One region of the Pararhizobium capsulatum DSM 1112 genome, then DNA from elsewhere that is predicted to be linked to it. Evidence: riboswitches for the same ligand, from Rfam matches in the RefSeq annotation. Region 1 holds a riboswitch; the other holds the start of a gene.
The links. A riboswitch is a leader RNA that binds a small molecule or an ion and turns the genes downstream of it on or off. The one in region 1 is predicted to bind FMN.
Positions count from the first base shown of each region.

Region 2: another riboswitch for FMN. It lies ahead of QO002_RS15525 (6,7-dimethyl-8-ribityllumazine synthase); the one in region 1 lies ahead of ribB (3,4-dihydroxy-2-butanone-4-phosphate synthase).

Region 1 covers NZ_JAUSVF010000004.1:107,501-110,703, forward strand. Annotated here, with positions in the region: gene QO002_RS28875 (ABC transporter permease) at 1-771, shown strand, start outside; gene ribB (3,4-dihydroxy-2-butanone-4-phosphate synthase) at 813-1,457, opposite strand; FMN riboswitch at 1,571-1,717, opposite strand; partial or broken gene QO002_RS31050 (cold-shock protein) at 1,840-1,935, opposite strand; gene QO002_RS28885 (ATP-binding cassette domain-containing protein) at 2,258-2,692, opposite strand; gene QO002_RS28890 (citrate synthase) at 2,751-3,203, opposite strand, start outside.
Region 2 covers NZ_JAUSVF010000001.1:3,196,063-3,199,265, forward strand. Annotated here, with positions in the region: gene QO002_RS15520 (ABC transporter ATP-binding protein) at 1-808, shown strand, start outside; FMN riboswitch at 918-1,071, shown strand; gene QO002_RS15525 (6,7-dimethyl-8-ribityllumazine synthase) at 1,162-1,635, shown strand; gene QO002_RS15530 (sensor domain-containing diguanylate cyclase) at 1,733-2,728, opposite strand; gene ertB (thiourocanate hydratase) at 2,952-3,203, opposite strand, start outside.

The DNA of each region.
Region 1 (3,203 bases):
ACCCTGGTGCTCCTCATAGGCGGCATTGACCTGTCCGTTGGCGCGGCAGCCGCACTTTCAACGATCGTGGGTTCGCTACTTCTGACGCAAACCGGAATCCACCCCTATGCTGTTCTGCCGCTGACCGCGCTGTTCGGCATGTGCCTTGGCTGCATCAATGGATTTTTCGTCGCCGTCTTGAGGCTCAATCCGTTTATCGTCACGCTGGCATCGTGGGAAGTTTTCGCCGGTCTGACGCTCGTCATCACGAAAGGATATCCCATTCGGCCGCTCGGGGAAACGTTCCGCGTCTTTGGCCAAGGTGCCGTTTTCGGCGTGCCGGTACCGGTGCTCATTTTCCTAGGCTCCGGCGCCATCCTCACCTTTATGCTGGCGCGCACCAAATTCGGCCGCAACATCTATGCCATAGGCGGTAATCGCGAGGCAGCGGAACTCGTGGGGATACGGAGTTGGCGCGTCGAGCTTCTCGTCTTTGGTCTTGCGGGCATGTTCGCTGCGCTGGCCGGTATTCTCTACGCCAGTCGGATGGATTCTGGTCAGCCGTCGGTTGGGGAAGGCTGGCTGATGGGCGCGATTACAGCGGCGATCATCGGCGGAACGAGCCTCAAAGGCGGGCAGGGCACGATCATCGGTACCATTCTGGGGGCGCTGCTCATGGCAGTCCTCGCCAACGGCATCGTCTTGATGAATGTCTCCGGATACTGGGAACGTGTTATCGTCGGTGTGGTCGTGCTGATCGCAATTCTTGTCGATCTATTGAGACGGCGTTGAAAGCTGGCGCCCCGCGGATTATCGGGGCACCAGCGGGGACGTTAACTGGCAACGGCATACAATGAAGACGATAAAGCTTCCCGATCAAGCCTATAGGCGATGAGATCTTCGATCGTGATCAAATGCAAGTTGTGACGGGCGGCAAACTTTTCGAGATCGGGAAGGCGCGCCATGGTGCCATCGTCGTTTGCGACTTCACAGATGACGCCAGACGGTGATTTGCCAGCAAGTCTGGCGAGATCGACAGCTGCTTCCGTGTGACCGGGACGACCAATAACCCCATCCCGATGCGCACGAAGTGGGAAAATATGACCCGGCCGCGCGAAGTCTTCGCCGCGGGAACTTGGGTTCATCAACGCTTGTATTGTAGAGGCACGGTCAGCTGCTGATATGCCCGTACTCGTGCTCGCAATATGGTCGACGGAAACAGTAAAAGCAGTTCGGTGGTACTCGGTGTTCTGTTGAACCATTAGCGGAATATCCAACTGATCCAGTCGGTCGGCGTCCATCGCCACGCAAATCAGGCCACGGGCGTAATTCATCATGAAGGCAATTGCTGACGGTGTTACGGCATTGGATGCAATAACAAGGTCGCCCTCGTTTTCACGGTCACGGTCGTCAACGACGACAATGATTTCACCACGCGCAATTGCGGCGATTGCGTCTTCGATTTTCGATACTGCCAAAGTACTAGCCTTTCAAGGGTTGGTCGCATGTGCGACTTTCGCGGCTTCGGGTGAAGCCGCCACTATCCCTTGGGCGAACAAGCATATCGTTGGTCGTCGCGGCGACCCCAATAGCATGTTCTCTTCCATCCGGACTATGACCGTCGGCTCTGGCATCTCACCAGATCTGCTGACCCCCCACCGCACGGTGGAGGCGCTCGCGGGCTCCAAGTTGCCTTGATACCGCCGGTGGGGAATTGCACCCCGCCCTGAGAACACCACCAATATTAAGTACTCAACTTAGAATCTTCAAGGGTCGAGTTTCCCTAACATTGTCAGGCGCGCGCCTCGACCCTCAATGAGGCCGGGGAGGTGTGAAGACGCACATTCACTCCTCAATCAGTTACAGGCGATTTTCGGCTTTGGATTTACCCGTCTTGCGATCCTGGCCGACGTCGTAATTCACCTGTTGAAAGCTAAGGCAACTTTGATGGCGGAACGGGTGCCTTCGTATTATGGAATACCCAGTTCCATAAATCGCCTTACGCCTCCCAAGTTTGTGGCGGCGAAGTAGAAATGTCCGCCTTTATGCAAAGTTAAAGTGTCCGGTCGGCCTTCTGCGGCACGAGGACCAGCCCCGATCTGAGTGGCTGATCCCGCTTGCAAGATCAGATCGGGGCGGATGGTACCCGCCCCTCCGGCTTTTAGACGATTTGATCGACACTTTACTCTGCCGCCGGCTGTCTTTGCAGCGCCTTTTGGCGGCGCGCAATCACCGCTGGAAAGTTCCTTCCGGTAGCGGTCGAGCCGCGGGGTCAATTTCAACGTATCGGCTGCGCATCCACCTTGGCCTTGATCGCGCCGCTCGAGAGCTTGGCGAGTTTCAAGCCAAAACCCATGTTCTGGCGAACCGTCATGTGCGGATAGAGCGCAGAGGTCTGGAACACCATGGCGAGCTTGCGCTCAACGGGCAAGGCCGCGGTCACGTCGTGTCCGTCGATGACGATCTGGCCGGGGGTCGTCGCCTCCAACCCTGCGATCATCCGCAACAAGGTGGGCTTGCCGCAGCCGGAAGGACCGACGATGACCACGAACTCGCCGTCGGCGATCTCCAGGTCGAGATCCCTGATGATCTTGACAGTGCCATATTTGCTTGCCGGCCTTGTGCAGCGAAATCTTACCCATGGTTTGTCGCGCACAAAACTGCCATTCAACGTTGGCAACTTCACCCTGCGACGGTCCAGTGCCGAAAACACTTGATTGTCGTGCAACGGGAGGGAGCAGCGTTTAGGGGGAATTGCAATTAGTCTTCACTCAGTCGGGTAACGCACCATCATAGTGACCGCGCGGCCTGATCAATGTTCCCTTTTGATTTTGCTCCATTACGTGCGCGCACCAGCCCACAGCCCGGGCAATCAGAAAAATGCGGAATGGCCCATCTTCGGGCAACCCCAGTGCATCGACCATCACCGCAAGTGCATAATCACAATTGGGAAGCAGTCCCGTGAGGTCGAAAACGCTGGCAGCCAGCGCCAGCAGGTCATCCGGCACCTTGATACCTGCTAGCATCAGACCCGCACGAGGATCACCATCGGGATAGAGGTTATGGCCAAATCCCGGCAGCATTCGATCTCGCTCCAGCCATTGCCGAACAGCTTTCTTCGCACCTTGCCGCCGAGCATCTGCGGCAAGAGATCGCAAGGCTTCGCCAGCACCGCCATGTCGCGGGCCGGATAGGGCGCACAATCCGGCAAGCAGGCAGGCGGG
Region 2 (3,203 bases), on a different contig from region 1:
GCTGTTCCCGAACATGAATGTCGCCGACAACGTCGCGTTCGGCCTGAAGGTTGCCGGCAAGCCTGCCGCGGAGATCGAGGCGCGCGTCAAGGAAATGCTCGGCCTCATCAAGCTCGACCATCTGGCCGAGCGCTATCCCTACCAGATGTCTGGCGGCCAGCAGCAGCGCGTGGCGCTTGCCCGCGCGCTGGCCCCGAAGCCGCAGGTTCTGCTGCTCGACGAACCGCTGTCGGCACTCGATGCCAAGATCCGCGTGTCGCTGCGCGAAGAAATCCGCATGATCCAGCAGCAACTCGGCATTACCACGGTGTTCGTCACCCACGATCAGGAAGAGGCACTGTCGATCTCCGACCGCATCGTCGTCATGAATGCCGGCCGCGCCGACCAGATCGGCACGCCGTTCGAAATCTACAACAAGCCCGCCACCCGCTTCGTCGCCTCCTTCGTCGGCACCCTGAACCTGATCGAGGCGAAGGTGGTGGACACCGCCGCCAACCGTATCTCGATCGGCGATCAGGGCATCACCCTGCGCGAACCCCTCGGGGCCGTGAAAGCTGGAGATACCGTCTCGCTGGCGCTGCGCCCGGAAGCCGGCTCGATCGCCGAAGGCGCCAAGGGTGATACAGCGCTGACCGGCACGGTCATCGCCAGCAACTTCCTCGGTTCCGTCATCCGCACGCGCATGAAGGTCGGCGACGCCGTGATTTCATTCGATATGTTCAACGGTCCCGGCCTGGTGCCGCCGGCTGTCGGGGAAACCGTGACGCTGCGCTTCACCGCCAGCGATCTGCTGATCATCCGAGAATAAGAAAGCTTTTTCCCGCCTCTTGTGCATTGCAGGAAAAATCTGTCGCCAAACCCGCTTTCGACGTCGCAAGCGGGTTTGATCTTTTTCGTCAGCTGCTTATAGTTTGAAGCGTAGTTCTCAGGGCGGGGTGAAACTCCCCACCGGCGGTAACGGACAGCAATGCCCGGAGCCCGCGAGCGCTTCCGGCCTGTCAGGCAGGAAGGTCAGCAGATCCGGTTGAATTCCGGAGCCGACGGTTAAAGTCCGGATGGAAGAGAGCAAGCAGGGTGGAAACCTCTCCGGAGGAGGCCAAGCCTGTGCGTTCGCCCAAGGGACCATTGAAGAATGGCACAACCCTTGAAAGGCCAAGACTTATGACGATTGCCTCCCACCCCTCGCAGAAGATCGCCGTCATCCGTGCCCGCTGGCACGCCGATATCGTCGATCAATGCGTCAATTCCTTCGTTTCCCATTGGGAAGAACTTGGCGGCGATGCCACCGACATCGAGATCTTCGACGTGCCCGGCGCACTCGAAATCCCGCTGCATGCCCAGACGCTGGCCAAGACCGGCCGCTTCTCCGCGATCCTCTGCACGGCCTTCGTGGTCGACGGCGGCATCTACCGCCACGACTTCGTCGCCGGCACCGTACTCGACGGCATGATGAGGGTACAGCTGGACACTGGCGTTCCCGTGCTCTCGACCGTGCTGACGCCGCATCACTTCCAGGAATCGGAAACCCATATCCGATTCTTCAAAGACCATTTCGTGGTGAAGGGCGCGGAAGCTGCCAATGCATGCCGGCAGATTCTGGCGGCGCGGGCCGAGCTTGTTCTGGTTAATGCTTGATCGAATGGGGCGGTCTTCGGGCCGCCCTTACTATATCTGCCGAAGACCGCGCTGCACCAACACCGGTCATTGTTAAGCAGAAGCGGGGCAACCTTTATCAGGCAACGTCTGCAATCGGGCCGGATCTGGGCAATAGCTTGAAGCTGTTCTTGCCAGTCGCTTTCACCGCATACAAGGCCCTGTCCGCCTCGGCAAAGATATCCTTGGCAGGACTCCCCTGCAGTATCATCGCAGCGCCAATGGAGGCGCTTACCTTGAGTTTGTTCGCAGACGTTCCAACCCACCATTCGAGCTTGTTGACGACGCGCCGACAGACGTCCTCGACACTGTTCGCCGCCCCGCAGTCATGGATGACTGCAAACTCATCGCCCCCGAGGCGGGCGATCAGAGTTGCATCCGGCACCGCCTGTGAAATCCGTCGGGCAGCTTCCCGCAAGCATTCATCCCCCGCCTGATGTCCCAACCTGTCGTTGACAGCCTTGAAGTTATCCAGATCGATCAGCAGCAACGCCTTTTGTTCTGATTGACTAGAAGCCGCGACCTCGTCCAGCATGCTTTCGAACTTGGTCCGGGACGCAAGCCCGGTAACCACGTCTGTTTCCGCCAGGTGGCGAAGCTGCTCGAACAGTGTCTTTTCGGCAGTTATATCCTGCTTCATTCCGAACAGGCGGACCGGGATGCCATCCTGCCTTTCGACGATCGCGGTAATTCTGATCCATCTGCGGTCGCCCTTGGCGGTAATGATCTCGGCGTCAAGGGTGAAACCCTCACCATCCCTGATCGCAGCGCTACGGATTTCCGTCAGTTTTTTACGGGATTCTGGAGCGTAAAGCGCAACAGTCGCCCCCCTGGTCAGCGGGGACCGCGGTTCCAGACCGAACAGTTCGTAAACGGTATCCGTCCATGTGATCGTCTCCTCGGGTAAGGTGCATTCCCATATGCCGACGCGAGCAGCCTTGAAGGACTTGTCGAACAACTCCTGAAGCCGATTGAACTGTTCCGAATTTTCGGGCGCAGGTGGGCGAGGCCCGTCGGCATCCAGCGTCGTCGTGTTTCGAGGGGGTTCGCAATGATATTGCAAACTGTTCGGCATAAACCCTCTCCTACATTCCGATTTCATATCGACGCTTGGCCGGTCTCAGCATGCAGCAGGAATCGTTTCATTTCTGTTTCTAGCGGTGATCGTTGCCACGCCCGGGCTCATGAATGAACATTCGCGGGAAAAAGCAATTCGACAGGCGACAAGCCTTTGGACGACTGCGGCGCTTCCCCCGGAACAGAAGTGGAAACGTGCCACCCACTCCACAGCACACACGCTAACCAAGCGGAATATACCCAATCCCCTTGGCCGCAATTTCCTCAAACGACTCCTCATAACCCGCATCCGCATAGCGGATGACGCCGAGCGCCGTATCATTGGTCAGCGCATGGGAAAGCCGCTCATCCGCAGCCTCAGTGCCATCCGCCACGACCGTCACGCCGCAGCTGGTCATGTAACCAGCATAACCGCCGCCGCCGGAGTGGACGACGACGAGGTCGGCCATCGATGAACAAAGCAGCATGGCGTC